Regions from separate parts of the Kosakonia radicincitans DSM 16656 genome, predicted to be linked through region 2. Evidence: predicted binding sites of a transcription regulator. Region 2 holds the regulator's gene; each other region holds the start of a gene.
What was found. Region 2 encodes Fur, which represses iron uptake genes when iron is present. Its sites were predicted from a motif close to ATAATAATGAGAACNACTATCAA; they were not measured.
Positions count from the first base shown of each region.

Region 1 (4,189 bases), 120 kb from region 2:
CACTGTTCGCCCACGCGCAGGAGTTGATGGCAGACCAGCGGTTTACCGCTCTCGACGCGCAGGTTTTGCGCCAGATCGGCGCGCATAATGTTCAGCGCGGCGGTATGCGCATCGCTGTGGGAGCGTAAATCGGTGATGGCGGGCTGCGCAAACTGTTGCGATTCATCCACCCACTGCCAGACGTCGCCGTTATCTTCCTCAAAGCGCATGCGCAGCGTATCGGCCTGCGCCATACCGGTGACAATCGCCTGCGCCAGCAGCGCGGCATCGATATCGCCCTTCAGCTCAACATAGTGCGCCACGCTCCAGGCGTTGGGCAGCGACGAGAGTTTTTCCGCCATCCAGATCCCTGGCTGGGCGGCGACCAGCGGTAAACGTTGCGTCATTGGCCGCTCCTTGCAGTCACGTAGTGCGCCGGGGTTAAGGTCTGCCAGTGAGCGTCAAGCCACCTATTGCAGGCTTCCTGTGGCTGCGGTTCGCACACCACGCGCCAGCCGCCAGGCAACGCGCACTGTGCAGGCCACAAACTGTATTGCTGCTGGCTGTTTTGCAGAATATAAAACCGCCCTTGCGGATTATCGAAGGGGTTGGTGAACTCCATAGCAAACTCCTGTCATAGAAAGGCGCGTCAGCGGGCGCGGGTCAAAGGCTGCCAGAGGGTAATCAGCCCGGAAGTCAGCCCGCCGCGCCAGCAAAGCGCATCATGTCCGCCGTCAACCTGACGCCAGAAAACCGGCTGCTGTATGCGTTGTAACAGGGAAAAAAGCGCCTGATTGGCGCGAAAAATCAGCGGTTCGCGCGCGCCCGCTTCCAGCACAATGCGCAGGCCGGAGGGGTGCAGTTCACCGCGTTGAAGTTGTTGGATAAGGATGCCGTCCTGCTCTGCGCCGCGATGCGGCCACCAGTAAGAACCAGACTGGCTCAATACGCAGCCAAAACGCTGCGGCCAGTGCAGCGCGGCATAAAGTGAAGAGAGACCGCCAAAACTCTGCCCGGCCACCACCGTGCGCTCAGCGCGATTGCTGAACGGCGCCAGCGCCTGCACCTGCGGCAGCAGCTCTTCCTGCACCGCCAGCCAGAAATCGGCATTGCAGGGCAGTTCGCGCGTGCGGTGCACATTATCAATCACATCGATCAGCACATAGACTGCCGCCGGTAATTGCCCCTCGTTGGTGAGCGCGGCCAGCGCGGGCCAGACCGGCATACTCTGCGCCCAGAATTGCCCGTCGAGCAGCACCGCCAGCGGGCGTTCGGCCACGTTTTCCTCGCCGGTGGTGTAGATCCACACGCGGCGCGTGTTGTTCAGCCGCTGGCTGCGCCAGTGCAATAGTTGCGGTTCATTGAAAGGCGTATCGGATGCCTGCCATCCCGGCTGTAGCGGCGCATCAGGCATTTCCAGCGCCGAAACCGGATGGCCGCGACCGCCGCGCCAGCTTTGCCGGTTAAGCGGATCGGCAATCGCCTGCGCCAGCAGTTTGCGCCAGCCTTCGCGCAGAGCGGCGCGATCCGGCGGAATGGCAGCAAACACCGCGGGGGAAAAATCGTCGTGATTTTGCGAAGGCATCAGGCAATAGCTGCCCCGCCAGCCCGCTTCAAGGCGGATCTCACGGTACCAGACATCAGTACCGGCAATGCGCTCAAGCGATTGCGGCCGGGCATTTTGATGATGATCGGTCACGCCGGTGATATAGAGCCAGACCCGTTGAATGGGGGAAGTGGCTTCCGTGCCTGCCGGATCCCGCCACCAAAACGTGACGCGGTATTCGCCCGCTTCCTGCACCCATTCCGGCCCCTGTTTTGACTCCCACCAGGCATCACTTCCCGTTGTTGACGTCACGTCTATTACCCCAAATATGCTGTGGAAATTTTTGCTTGCACTTCCAAATTTGTTGATAATATTATTGATAACAATTTGCATTTGCAATAGCGTATTAGCGCGCTGTGGGAAGCGCGTCTTTCACTCAATTGGCCACCTTTGTCGATGCTGCTCAGGGCTGAATAGCTCGCTTTGTGCTGGCTCCATTATGCTGCCTCCTCTCCCCCTGGGAATGGATGAACCGGGGAAGCGGCGATGAAAATCAGGTAAAACAATGAATAACAAAATCAAGACCTTGACCTTATTGGTCAATCTGGGAATTTACGGTGCTGCTTTGCCCGCCATGGCGGCAGACAGCAATACCACCAACTCCACCGAGAATGATGACACCATCGTTGTGACCGCCGCGCAGCAAAATTTGCAGGCGCCGGGCGTTTCCACCATCACCGCTGACGAAATTCGCAAAAACCCGCCAGCGCGCGACGTTTCTGAAATTATCCGGACCATGCCGGGCGTTAACTTAACCGGTAACGCCACCAGCGGTCAGCGCGGCAACAACCGCCAGATCGATATTCGCGGTATGGGCCCGGAAAACACCCTGATTCTGATTGACGGCAAACCGGTTACCAGCCGCAACTCCGTGCGCCTTGGCTGGCGCGGCGAGCGTGACAGCCGTGGCGACACTAACTGGGTGCCGCCGGAAATGATCGAACGTATCGAAGTGATTCGCGGCCCGGCAGCAGCGCGTTACGGTAACGGCGCAGCCGGCGGCGTGGTGAATATCATCACCAAAAAAGATAAAACAAACGAATGGCACGGTGCCTGGAACACCTATTTCAACGCGCCGGAACATAAAGACGAAGGTTCCACCAAACGTACCGACTTCAGCCTGAGCGGCCCGCTGGGCGGCGATGTCAGCTTCCGCCTGTATGGCAACCTGGCAAAAACCCAGGCCGACGCGTGGGATATCAACCAGGATCACCAGTCTGAACGTACCGGGATCTATGCCAACACCATGGCCGCCGGTCGTGAAGGTTCGATTAACAAAGATATCAACGGCGTGGTGCGCTGGGATTTTGCACCGTTGCAGTCGCTGGAGTTCGAAGCCGGTTACAGCCGCCAGGGCAACCTCTACGCGGGCGATACGCAGAACACCAACAACGACAGTAGCACCAATAACTACGTGAAAGAGAACTACGGCAAAGAGACGAACCGTCTTTATCGCCAGAACTACTCTGTCACCTGGAATGGCGGCTGGGATAACGGTGTGACCACCAATAACTGGCTCCAGTACGAACACACGCGCAACTCGCGTCTCGGCGAAGGCCTGGCGGGCGGTCTGGAAGGGTTATTCAACACCAATAAGTTCACCGATATCGATCTCTCGGACGTGATGCTGCATAACGAAGTGAACCTGCCGCTGGATCTGCTGGTCAATCAGACGCTGACGCTGGGAACCGAGTGGAACCAGCAGCGGATGAAAGACATGGCGTCGAATAAGCAGGCTTTCCAGGGCGGCCCCATTTCCGGTCTGAGCAGCACCAACCGCAGCCCTTACTCCAGCGCTGATATCTACTCGGTGTTCGCGGAAGACAATATGGAGCTGACCGAGAGCACCATGCTGACGCCAGCCCTGCGCTTTGATCATCACACCATTGTCGGCAATAACTGGAGCCCATCGCTGAACCTGTCGCAGGGTCTGGGCGATGACTTCACGCTGAAAATGGGTATCGCCCGCGCTTACAAAGCGCCGAGCCTCTATCAGACCAACCCGAACTACATCCTCTACAGTCGTGGTCAGGGTTGCTACGCCAGCGGCACCGGCGTGGGCTGCTACATGATGGGGAACGACGATCTGAAAGCGGAAACCAGCATCAACAAAGAGATTGGCCTGGAATTCAAACGTGAAGGCTGGCTGGCCGGTTTGACCTGGTTCCGCAACGATTACCGCAACAAGATTGAAGCCGGTTATTCACCGCTGAGCCAGACCTCGGTCGGCAGTACCAAAACCGATCTCTATCAATGGGAAAACGTGCCGAAAGCGGTAGTGGAAGGTTTAGAAGGCACCCTGAACGTGCCGGTCAGCGATGCGGTAACGTGGAGCAACAACTTCACTTACATGCTGCAAAGCAAAAACAAAACCACTGGCGAACGCCTGTCGATCATTCCGGAGTACACGGTAAACTCCACCCTGAGCTGGCAAATTGTGCAGGATGTTTCTGTTCAGTCGACCTTTACCTGGTACGGCAAACAGGAACCGAAAAAGTATGACTATCAGGGTAACCGCGTGACCGGTTCCGCTACCAACGAAGTCAGCCCTTACAGCATCGTTGGCCTGAGCGGCACCTGGGATGTGACCAAATACGTTAGCCT
Region 1 is NZ_CP018016.1:4,100,387-4,104,575, forward strand. It holds gene entF (enterobactin non-ribosomal peptide synthetase EntF) at 1-386, opposite strand, end outside; gene Y71_RS19815 (MbtH family protein) at 383-601, opposite strand; gene fes (enterochelin esterase) at 629-1,837, opposite strand; gene Y71_RS19830 (TonB-dependent siderophore receptor) at 2,091-4,189, shown strand, end outside.
Region 1: a site for Fur is predicted at 1,896-1,918, ahead of fes (enterochelin esterase). Genes of this name have one in related genera too.

Region 2 (4,189 bases):
CAAGGATTGGGCGATTTACTTCCACAGCATCCGTCCGATACTGGAAGTGGCAAATGACCAGTTTAAGGTTAGCCATATCATGGGCGATCTGCACAAACTGGAGCCAACGGACAAATTTACCGGCTTTCCGGCGAAGCAGGCAGTGGAAATTCCTGTTGTTAACGAGTACTGGCAGTTGTTTGTTACCGATGTGCTGCCTCGCTGGTATGTGACGGCCGAAGGTGCGACGGCAAAAGTGATCGCCAATACCGATACCGAAGATCTGTTCCAGTTTATTACGCCGCTCGACGGCCAATGGAAACGTACGCCGGATGATAAAAACATCCTGATGACCGCTGAAGCGCGCTTTGAGAAAAATAGCGACGTCAAAGCGCTGAACCTCGCCACGTTGCGCGGCCAGATTATACCCACGCCGCAGGAGGTAAAAATCTCCGGTCAGGATGTGGATCTGAGCAAAGGCGTGAAGCTCGATCTCTCTGCGCTAGGCGCGGATGCGCAGGAAGCGGTGAAGTCGCGCTTCGCGCTGCTGGGCGTCAAAGAGGGCAGTTATCCCATCCGTACAGAGATCGCAGTGAAGGCTTTTGCGGGTGATGAAGCCATATCTGGTGCCTATCAGTTGCACATTGGGGCAAATGAGGCGGTAATCACCGGCTTTGATCAGGCTGGCGTGTTCTACGGCCTGCAATCTTTGCTGTCGCTGATCCCTTCCAGTGGCGAGCAGAAAATCGCACGGCTTGAAGCAAAAGACGCACCGCGTTTTGATTATCGCGGTATTCAGCTTGATGTGGGACGTAACTTCCATAGCAAAGATGCCGTACTACGCCTGCTGGATCAGATGTCAGCGTATAAGCTGAACAAATTCCACTTTCACCTTACCGATGACGAAGGCTGGCGCATTGAGATCCCTGGTCTGCCTGAGTTGACCGACATCGGCAGTAAACGTTGCCACGATCTGAGCGAGAAAACCTGCCTGCTGCCGCAATTGGGTTCCGGCCCGGACAGCAACAACAATGGCAGCGGCCACTTCAGCCGAACCGATTACATCGACATACTGAAGTACGCGAAAGCGCGCCAGATTGAAGTGATCCCGGAAATTGATATGCCGGCACACGCCCGTGCAGCCGTGATCTCAATGGAAGCGCGCTATGAGCGCCTGATGAAAGAGGGTAAAGAGAAAGAGGCGAATCAGTACCGTTTGCTGGATCCGACGGACACCTCTAATACCACCGGGGTACAGTTCTATAACCGCACTGGCTATCTGAACCCTTGCCTCGATTCGTCGCGCAATTTCGTCGATAAAGTGATTGGCGAAATCCAGCAAATGCACAAAGAAGCGGGTGTACCGCTGAACACCTGGCATTTTGGCGGTGACGAAGCGAAAAACATCTATCTGGGGGCGGGTTATACCGACCAGAAAAAACCGGAAGCGGGCAAAGGTATCATCGATCAGAGCAAGCAGGACAAACCGTGGGCAAAATCTCAGGTCTGCCAGACTATGGTTAAAGAGGGTAAAGTTGCAGATGTTGAGCATCTTTCCAGCTACTTTGGTATTGAGGTCAGCAAGCTGGTGAAAGCGCACGGTATCGGTACCATGCAGGCGTGGCAGGATGGCCTGAAAGATGCCAAAAATGCCGCTGAGTTTGCCACCGATCACGTCAATGTTAACTTCTGGGATACGCTCTATTGGGGCGGTTTCGATTCAGTAAATGACTGGGCGAACAAAGGGTTCCGCGTCATTGTCTCGAACCCGGACTATGTTTACCTCGACTTCCCGAACGAAGTCCATCCGGCGGAAAGCGGCTACTACTGGGGCACGCGCTTTAGCGATGAGCGCAAGATCTTCAGCTTTGCGCCGGATAACATGCCGCAAAATGCTGAAACTTCACTGGATCGTGACGGCAATCCATTCAGCGCGAAATCGGATAAACCGTGGCCTGGAGCCTATGGTCTTTCTGCTCAGCTGTGGAGTGAAGTGGTGCGTACCGACAACCAGATGGAATACATGATTTATCCACGCATGATTGCGGTCGCAGAGCGTGCCTGGCACCGCGCCGGTTGGGAACAGGATTATCAGGCCGGGCGCGAGTACAAAGGCGGTGAAACTCATCTGGTCGATGTAAAAGCGCTGGATAAAGACTGGAGCCGCTTTGCAAATCTGTTAGGCCATCGTGAACTGGCAAAACTGGACAAAGCAGGCATCAACTACCGTCTGCCTGTACCGGGCGCGCGCGTGGTTGGCGGCAAGCTGGAAGCCAATACCAGCTTCCCGGGAATGGTCGTGGAATATTCTACGGACGGCGGTAAAAACTGGCTGCGCTACGATAATAAAGCGCGTCCTCAGGTGAGCGGGGAAGTGCAGATCCGTACCGCCAGCCCGGACGGTAAACGTTTCAGCCGTGTGGATAGCGTGAAAGCGTAATTATTGCTGAAGTAACCTGCCCGGCAGCGCAAACCTGCCGGGCATTTTTGTTTTTGAAGGGCAAAAAAAAAGCCAACCCGAAGGCTGGCTTGAGTATGAAAAGGGATTATTTCGCGTCGTGCGCGTGTTCATCTTCGCGGCAGTCACCCTCGGCGCAGTGACCGTACAGGTAAAGACTATGGTTCGTCAGACGAATACCGTGTTTCGCGGCGATTTCGCGCTGGCGCGCTTCGATGGAATCATCACTGAATTCGATCACTTTGCCGCAGTCGAGGCAAATCAGGTGATCGTGGTGATGCTGCTGAGTCAGTTCAAAAACGGATTTCCCGCCTTCGAAGTTATGACGGGTCACAATGCCGGCGTCATCAAACTGGTTCAGTACACGGTATACTGTCGCCAGCCCGATCTCTTCGCCCATGTCGATCAGTCGTTTATATAAATCTTCCGCACTGACATGATGGTTATCCGGTTCCTGAAGTACTTCCAGGATTTTTAACCGAGGAAGCGTGACTTTCAGGCCAGCCTTCTTTAATGCGGTATTGTTGTCAGTCATGCGGAATCTGTCCTGTTGCTATACGATTCACTTCCTCAATGGAAGTTAGAAGGAATGCACCTGGGATAATGCGTCTCATTATAGAACTGCCATGGCTAAATGAAAACTGCAAGTCCTCAAGTAAAGTAAGCTTTTAAAACGTGGTGTCACCAGCAACTCCTGTGCTTTATGACACCACTTTAGCAGGGCTTATTGTACAGCGATGGAGAAAAAAGTTAAAAATTTGTAGCAATTATTTCCATTGCTTTTACCTATTAATACCACGTAACCCACAGATTACGCCGTAAAATCAGGCGTTGATGATGTCATCAAGATGCAGCTCTTCGCGAACTTGCTTAACCCATTTTTGCACGCGTTCTGCGGTCAGTTCTGGCTGGCGATCTTCGTCAATGGCCAGACCAACAAAATGGTCGTCATCCACCAGACCTTTAGAGGCTTCGAAATGGTAGCCTGCAGTCGGCCAGTGGCCCACGATGGTCGCGCCGCGCGGCTCAATAATATCGCGGATCGTACCCAGCGCATCACAGAAATATTCTGCATAGTCTTCCTGATCGCCGCAGCCAAACAGCGCAACTAACTTACCATTAAAATCAATGTCTTCCAGCGTCGGGAAGAAATCATCCCAGTCGCACTGCGCTTCGCCATAATACCAGGTCGGAATGCCGAGCAGCAGAATGTCATATCCTTCGATATCTTCTTTGCTGCTTTTGGCAATGTCATGTACGTCGGCAACGTCCTTACCAAGCTGACTCTGAATCATTTTCGCAATATTTTCGGTGTTGCCGGTGTCGCTGCCGAAGAAAATACCTGTAATTGCCATGAGTAAAATAACCTCTTGAAACCTAATGAATATGATGGTGGCGCTACGCCCACAGATAAGGGCAATCATAGCAGAACAGAGAAGCGCGCGAAAACAGCTATCGCCGCGGAGTGCACTGTATGACACATGAAAACGTAGAAATAAGAGAGGTGATTCGGAGTAATTACTTTCCGCGCAATGCGCTCAGCTGTGCCAGCAGCATCTCTTCGATAAGTTCGCTGCGGCTCATGTCGCGCGCATCGGCAAGTTCGTTTAATGCATCAACGGCTTCAACATTCAGTTTTAGCTCGACGCGTTTAAGCCCACGAACTTTATCGCGTTTTAATTGATTGCGTTTGTTGATGCGTAACTGTTCATCACGCGAGAGCGGATTCGTCTTCGGCCGTCCCGGGCGACG
Region 2 is NZ_CP018016.1:3,979,886-3,984,074, reverse strand. It holds gene Y71_RS19210 (beta-N-acetylhexosaminidase) at 1-2,419, shown strand, start outside; gene fur (ferric iron uptake transcriptional regulator) at 2,526-2,972, opposite strand; gene fldA (flavodoxin FldA) at 3,262-3,792, opposite strand; gene ybfE (LexA regulated protein) at 3,956-4,189, opposite strand, start outside.

Region 3 (4,189 bases), 1.7 Mb from region 2:
CCCGGTAAGCATTTCGCCACCGGGCAAACCGTTATTTCACCGCATTACGCATCACCACTTCCGCCTCTGCCGTTTTCACCTTGCGCGACCAGACGGACGTTAAAATCGGCACCAGAATTGACGTGACAATCACCGAGGTCGCCACCAGCGCAGTTGCGGCTGGCGCCATCGGTTTAAAGTCCGGCACCATTTCGGCGATCAGCACCGGCGTTGCCACTGCCGCGCCCGCAGAACTGGAGGCCGCCAGCCCTGCTGTACCATCACCGCCGCCAATCAGTTTATCGGCGATAATCAGCGGAATACCGGTAATCACAATCACCGCCACCCCCAGCAAAATCCCCAACAAGCCGGTCTGCGCAATCACGCTTAAATCAATCGTGTTACCCAGTGCGAAAGCAAAGAACGGAATCAGGGTTTGCACCGCTTTGCTGAAAAACTCCCGTAATTCCGGGTCCAGATTCCCCAGCGCGAACCCGACCAGGAACGGCAGCACCGCACCAACAAACACGTGCGGCTCGAACGAGGCAATTCCCGCCGTGCCGAGGATAATCATCGTCATCAGCGGGCCGGATTCCAGCGACATCAACACGAACGCACCGGCTTCCTCTTTGGTGCCGTACTGCTGCATGATTGACGCATACAGCCCGCCGTTAGTCATATCCATCGATGCTACCAGCGCCAGCGTCGATAACCCGGCGAAAAAACCCGCCTCCACACCGTGTTCAGGAATCAGCCGTGAGGCCACGGCCGCCACCACCCAGGCAACCGCAATTTTGGTCACCACCAGCGTGCCGGACTTACGCAACACCGTGCCGGTGGCGCTCAGTTTGATGGAAGCGCCCATACAGAAAAACCACACCGCCAGAATCGGCACCGTGCCAGTAATCATGCCGTTAGTGAACGAGCCAAAGTACTTTCCCGCGCCGGGCGCAAAAGTATGGCAGAGAGCGCCGATGAACAAAGGAACCAGCATCATCCCGCCAGGGATTTTTTCGATTGCACGCTTGATTTGCATATCTTCACCTGTCAAAAAACGTCCGATTTTTTGAGCGCCGACCCGCTATGTTTGCGGGACAACAGCAGCGCGGATGAAGAGAGGGTAGACCGGGTTTCGCGGAAGAAAAGTGATCAGACAATCATAACAAAACAATATTTCATTATTTTTAGATCATCGTTCCTGTTAGTTTTTATCTGAAGAAAGGATATAAAAAACCCCCGCAGACTAAGCCTGCCGGGGGTTCTGGCTCACGCTAACGCGCGGGGGAAAGCAAACTTATTTTTTCGCAGCGAAACGAGCCGCTGCTTCGTCCCAGTTCACCACGTTCCAGAACTCTTTGATGTAGTCCGGGCGGCGGTTCTGGAATTTCAGGTAGTAAGCGTGTTCCCACACGTCCAGACCCAGGATCGGGAAACCGGACGCGCCAGAGATCGCTTCACCCATCAGCGGGGAATCCTGGTTAGCAGTAGAAACCACAGCCAGTTTGTCGCCTTTCAGCACCAGCCAAGCCCAACCGGAACCAAAACGCGTGGCGGCTGCTTTTTCGAATTCAGCTTTGAAGTTGTCTACGGAACCGAAATCACGCTCGATAGCCGCTTTCAGATCGCCCTGCAGGGTGGTGCCTTTTTTCAGGCCTTTCCAGAACAGGCTGTGGTTAGCGTGACCGCCTGCGTTGTTACGCAGAACGGTTTTTTTGTCTGCCGGCAGTTGATCCAGCTTGGTGATCAGTTCTTCAGCTGACAGGCTGGCGAACTCCGGCAGGCTTTCCAGCGCGGCATTCGCGTTATTTACGTAAGTCTGGTGATGTTTAGTGTGATGGATTTCCATCGTCTGCTTGTCGAAATGAGGCTCAAGGGCATCATACGCGTACGGCAGAGCGGGCAGTGTATAGCTCATTTTCATCTCCATTATTGTCTGGCGGCATATATGTTAATGCCGCGTAAGCAGTCGGATCATTATAGTTAATTAAATGATATTGAAAATGTTTATCAATGCCGTAGTTTTAATAAGGTTATAACTTTTGGTTATGTTATTGAAATTGTGAAGCTGCTCACCTCCATCACGCGCTCATTGCCAGTTCGCCATCTATCGCGGCAAACGCCTCAAGGTTAATCTCCTGACTGATTTTTACACTCCTCAGGTCGGCTGCTCGTATTCCGACGATAAAAACAAAGAGGATGAGAAAATGAGTAACGCGATTACGATGGGTATTCTTTGGCATTTGATAGGTGCGGCCAGTGCAGCCTGTTTCTATGCCCCGTTCAAGAAGGTTAAAAATTGGTCCTGGGAGACCATGTGGTCAATCGGCGGCATCGTCTCCTGGTTGATTCTCCCCTGGACCATCAGCGCGCTGTTACTGCCTGATTTTTGGGCCTATTACAGCTCGTTCAGCGCTTCCACCCTGCTACCGGTCTTTCTCTTCGGCGCAATGTGGGGCATCGGTAACATCAACTACGGCCTCACCATGCGCTACCTCGGCATGTCGATGGGCATTGGCATCGCTATCGGCATTACGCTGATTGTCGGTACGCTTATGACGCCAATTATCAACGGTAATTTTGACGTTCTGATCAACACCGATGGCGGTCGAATGACGCTGCTTGGCGTGCTGGTTGCACTTATAGGCGTCGGGATTGTGACCCGCGCAGGCCAGCTGAAAGAGCGCAAAATGGGCATTAAAGCCGAAGAGTTCAACCTGAAAAAGGGGCTGACGCTGGCGGTGATGTGCGGCGTATTCTCCGCCGGAATGTCCTTTGCCATGAACGCCGCCAAACCGATGCACGAAGCCGCTGCGGCGCTGGGCATCGATCCGCTCTACACCGCCTTGCCAAGTTATGTGGTGATCATGGGCGGCGGCGCGCTGATTAACCTCGGCTTCTGCTTCATTCGGCTGGCAAAACTGAAAAACTTGTCGATAAAAGCCGACTTCTCGCTGGCAAAACCGCTGATCATCAGCAATATTCTGCTTTCGGCGCTGGGCGGTTTGATGTGGTATCTGCAATTCTTCTTCTACGCCTGGGGCCATGCCCGCATTCCGGCGCAGTACGACTACATCAGTTGGATGCTACACATGAGCTTCTACGTGCTGTGCGGCGGCATTGTCGGGCTGATCCTGAAAGAGTGGAAGAACGCGGGTCGCCAGCCGGTGAGCGTGCTGAGCCTTGGTTGCGTGGTGATCATTGTTGCCGCCAATATCGTCGGCCTCGGCATGGCGAACTAATCAGGCAGCAACCCGGCTACGATGACGCCACTGACCTGGCGTCATCCCCACTTCGCGGCTAAACACCACCGAAAAATAGTTACTGTCCTCAAACCCGCACTGCATGGCGATTTCGCCGATCATCTGCTCGGAATGCTGAAGCAAATACTGCGCATGGCAGATGCGCAACTGGCGCAGATAGTGGTTGATGGTCATCCCGGTCTGGGTGCGGAATTGCTGGCGCAGCGCGCGCTCGCTGCACTGCTCCTGCTCGCAAAACTGCTCCAGCGCAAAGCTGCGATTCAGGCTGCCGGAGAGCGCGGTAATCAGCTTATCGAGCAGCGTCTCACTGTGCGTCGCCGCCAGGTTATCGGCAGCAAAACGGTGGCGTTTGAGCGTCATCACCAGTTGGGCAAACAGCGTTTCTGCCATGATATTGGCCAGCGGATCGGCTTTGGCGCTCTCATGCTCCAGTTGCGCAATCACCTGCCGTGCCTGCGCCATACCGGTGCTGCCAAGCCGCCAGTGCGGCGTTCTTGTCGTGCCGTTAAGTCCGGGAATATGCGCCGCCCAGTCGAGGTTAAGCGTCAATCGATCCGGGCAGTAGATGATATTTTGCAACACCAGATCGTTAACTGAAGCGTAAGAGTGGCAATCTTCGGCGCGGATATAAAACAGGTCGCCGCGCGTAATGCGGTAAGGACGGTCATTCAGCACATGCAGGCCGTTGCCGCGCCACACCATCACCAGTTCGCAAAATTCATGGGTGTGTTCAGCAAAGACATTTTGCGGATAGCGATCGGCCACCGCTACCGCTTGTCCGGCACGGGGAAAGAAATCCGCTTTGCGAAGAATCAGTTGGCCTGCCACACACTCACCTCTGCCTTGAACAACCTGAAATTATTAGCGGATCTTCGGCGACAAATCGGTGACAGCCTTCGCGTTACTGAAGCTGCGTATCGCGCCCCTGGCGGATATCGCGGGGCGACCAG
Region 3 is NZ_CP018016.1:5,712,899-5,717,087, forward strand. It holds gene kdgT (2-keto-3-deoxygluconate transporter) at 32-1,015, opposite strand; gene sodA (superoxide dismutase [Mn]) at 1,274-1,894, opposite strand; gene rhaT (L-rhamnose/proton symporter RhaT) at 2,184-3,218, shown strand; gene rhaR (HTH-type transcriptional activator RhaR) at 3,219-4,067, opposite strand; gene rhaS (HTH-type transcriptional activator RhaS) at 4,141-4,189, opposite strand, start outside.
Region 3: a site for Fur is predicted at 1,968-1,990, ahead of sodA (superoxide dismutase [Mn]). Genes of this name have one in related genera too.

Region 4 (4,189 bases), 2.3 Mb from region 2:
GGTGAACTCTTCGCCATCAGCAAGACGGAATTCCCACAGGCCGCGGCCAGCTTCTACGCCAGCTTTAGCAAAATGGCCAGCTTCCGGCTTGGTTACACGGTTAGCTTTTTTAGCACCGGTGGTAACCTGGATAGCGCGGTAGCCGTCGTTAGCCAGATCTTTAACCTGAGTAACGCGGTTTGCTTCAACTTCGATTACGGTTACTGGGATAGATACGCCATCTTCAGTGAAGATGCGGGTCATGCCCACTTTTTTACCGACTAAACCAATCATTGTTTCAACCTCTCAATCGCTCGATGACCTGATTAACCCAGGCTGATCTGCACGTCTACACCGGCAGCCAGGTCCAGACGCATCAGAGCATCAACGGTTTTCTCGGTTGGCTCAACGATGTCAACCAGACGCTTGTGAGTGCGAATTTCGTACTGATCGCGCGCGTCTTTGTTAACGTGCGGGGAGATCAGAACGGTAAAGCGCTCTTTGCGGGTCGGCAGCGGGATCGGACCACGGACTTGCGCACCAGTGCGCTTGGCAGTCTCGACGATTTCCGCGGTTGATTGATCGATCAGACGATGATCAAACGCTTTCAGGCGGATACGGATTCTTTGGTTCTGCATGAGACCAGAGCTCCAATTATTTATAGACGAAAATAATTACTCCTCACACCCATTACGATTGATGGGGGAGTGTAATCGTTCATAACATAGCCCCCCGATTGGGAGCATTGTTAGCAGCTAAAAAACACTGCTGGGGTTCAGATTGAACCCGCCGTCAATTACGACAAGCCCGCGCATTATACGTAAATCTGGGCTGGACGCAAGTGCCGTTTAGAAAATAAGCAACATTGCGCGCAAGTCCACAGCAGGAATGTCATTGCAATCAATCAGGTGATATTTCTGGCGAGTCTTCTCGTAATTTTGCAGAAATACATTATGCAATCAGCCCCTCCTTCGCCACTCTCCAGGTACGACATCATTCTTTACTTGAGGCGAAATGCTCTTTATTTACTTATTCCTGAACTTGCTACTCGTCTGGCATGACATTCGTAGTGGACTCCTCCCTGACCGTTTTACCTGCCCTTTATTGTGGACAGGACTTTGCTGGCACACTCTTTTCCATGTGTCTTTTTTGCCATATGCCGTATGGGGAGCAATCGCTGGCTATTCTGTTTTTGCTGCTGTCTATTGGGGTTATCGCTTGTGGCGTGGTCGGGAAGGAATGGGATATGGCGATGTAAAATACCTTTCTGCGCTGGGGGCCTGGCATGGTTGGGAAAGTTTGCCCACGCTGATTGTCATTGCATCTTTGTTGGCCTGTTGCGTCGCAGGAATCAGATGCATCTGTACTCATAACTGGCAGTCATTAAAAAACCCGCTGCCGTTAGGTCCATTTCTGGCGGCTGCGGGTCTGCTGGCTGGATACCCAACACTGATATCGTTTTAATCTTCAACTTTGATTTGCGATTGCAGGTAGTTTTGAATTCCAATTTTCGCAATCAGATCGAGCTCTGTTTCGAGCCAGTCAATATGGTGCTCTTCTTCGGCGAGAATATTGATCATCATATCGCGGCTGACATAATCATGAACACTATCAGCATAGGCAATGGCTTCGCGCAGATCTTTTGCGCCTTCCAGTTCCAGCCTGAGGTCAGATTGCAGCATCTCTTCGACATCTTCACCTATTCCGAGCTTGCCCAAGTCCTGCAGGTTCGGTAATCCTTCAAGAAACAAAATACGCTCAATGTACTGATCAGCGTGTTTCATTTCATCAATGGATTCGTGGTATTCAACGTCGTTGAGGCGCGTCAGCCCCCAGTTTTTGAACATTCTCGCATGGAGAAAGTATTGGTTTATTGCGACAAGCTCATTTCCCAATAATTTATTGAGATAATTTATGATTTTAACATCACCTTTCATTATGTAGTCCCTCCGCTTCCACTTATTGAAGCGTAGATGCGCCTACAAGGATGTCAAAAAAAGATAGCGCCTTAAGCGATCTCTTTATATTCCGGCATCTGTGTAAGTTCGTTCTGCATAATCTCTCTTGCCGCGCGAACACACTTACCGCATTGATTTCCCACCGGAACAAATTTGCGAAGCTGCTGAAATGATTGGGGGTGAAACTGGCGAACTGCCTGACGAATTTTTTTATCACTCACACCATTACACAAACAAACGTACATGATCACTCCCGTTCAATTTATGCACAAAAGTGTAAATGAGAATAGTTACGATTACAATAGCACAACTGTAAAGCCCTCGTCAGAAGCGCAGGGAGAATTACATGGAAATATGTCCGCAATTAATTTTTAGCAGACAGCAAAAAGGGCGCCGGAGCGCCCTTTTTCATTCAAAGCCAGATAATTAGCTGAGAACTTTTGCCACAACGCCCGCGCCAACGGTACGGCCGCCTTCACGGATTGCGAAACGCAGACCATCGTCCATCGCAATCGGGTGAATCAGGGTAACAACCATTTTGATGTTGTCGCCCGGCATTACCATCTCTACGCCTTCCGGCAGTTCGATGGTGCCAGTCACGTCAGTTGTACGGAAGTAGAACTGCGGACGGTAGCCTTTGAAGAACGGAGTGTGACGGCCGCCTTCATCTTTGGACAGGATATAAACTTCTGATTCGAATTTGGTGTGCGGCTTGATTGAACCCGGCTTAGCCAGTACCTGACCACGTTCGATTTCTTCACGTTTGATACCACGCAGCAGAACACCCACGTTCTCGCCCGCACGGCCTTCGTCCAGCAGTTTGCGGAACATTTCAACGCCAGTACAGGTCGATTTCGCGGTGTCTTTGATACCAACGATTTCAACTTCTTCACCCACTTTGATGATACCGCGTTCTACACGACCGGTAACAACGGTACCACGACCGGAGATGGAGAATACGTCTTCGATCGGCAGCAGGAACGGCTTGTCAATCGCACGCTCTGGTTCCGGAATGTAGGAATCCAGGAAGCCTGCCAGTTCGATGATTTTCGCTTCCCACTCTGCTTCGCCTTCCAGCGCTTTCAGAGCAGAACCACGAACGATCGGCGTGTCGTCGCCCGGGAAATCGTACTGAGACAGCAGTTCACGAACTTCCATCTCTACCAGTTCCAGCAGCTCTTCGTCATCAACCATGTCACATTTGTTCAGGAACACGATGATGTACGGAACGCCTACCTGACGACCCAGCAGGATGTGCTCACGGGTCTGCGGCATCGGACCGTCAGTCGCAGCAACAACCAGGATCGCGCCGTCCATCTGCGCAGCACCGGTGATCATGTTTTTAACATAGTCGGCGTGCCCCGGGCAGTCTACGTGCGCGTAGTGGCGGGTCGGGGTGTCATATTCAACGTGAGAAGTGTTGATGGTGATACCACGAGCTTTTTCTTCCGGCGCGTTATCGATCTGATCGAATGCGCGGGCAGAACCACCGTAGGTTTTTGCCAGAACGGTAGTGATTGCAGCAGTCAGGGTAGTTTTACCATGGTCAACGTGGCCGATTGTGCCGACGTTAACGTGCGGTTTTGTACGTTCAAATTTTTCTTTAGACACGGCTTTATTCCTTACTATAGCGCTCTCCCCTTCTGGAGAGAGCACGGACTTTGGTTTTAACCCTGAGGCTTATTTACCACGGGCTTCGATTACGGCCTGAGCAACGTTGTTCGGTGCATCATCATACTTCAGGAATTCCATAGTGTATGATGCACGACCCTTGGTCAGAGAACGCAGTTGGGTTGCGTATCCGAACATTTCAGACAGCGGCACTTCAGCATGAATCTTAACGCCAGTGACTTCAGATTCCTGACCGCGCAGCATACCGCGACGACGGCTCAAGTCACCGATAACGTCACCGGTGTTCTCTTCCGGAGTTTCTACTTCAACCTTCATGATCGGCTCAAGCAGAACTGGTTTTGCTTTCTTAAAGCCTTCTTTAAAGGCAATAGACGCAGCCAGTTTAAACGCCAGTTCAGAGGAGTCAACGTCATGGTAAGAACCGAAGTGCAGACGAACACCCATATCTACTACCGGGTAACCAGCCAGCGGGCCAGACTTCAGTTGTTCCTGGATGCCTTTATCAACGGCCGGGATGTATTCGCCAGGAATTACACCACCTTTGATGTCGTTGATGAACTCGTAACCTTTCGGGTTAGAGCCCGGCTCCAGCGGGTACATGTCGATAACAACATGACCGT
Region 4 is NZ_CP018016.1:435,691-439,879, reverse strand. It holds gene rplC (50S ribosomal protein L3) at 1-273, opposite strand, end outside; gene rpsJ (30S ribosomal protein S10) at 306-617, opposite strand; gene Y71_RS02060 (prepilin peptidase) at 994-1,443, shown strand; gene bfr (bacterioferritin) at 1,440-1,916, opposite strand; gene bfd (bacterioferritin-associated ferredoxin) at 1,988-2,182, opposite strand; gene tuf (elongation factor Tu) at 2,364-3,548, opposite strand; gene fusA (elongation factor G) at 3,618-4,189, opposite strand, start outside.
Region 4: a site for Fur is predicted at 2,218-2,240, ahead of bfd (bacterioferritin-associated ferredoxin). Genes of this name have one in related genera too.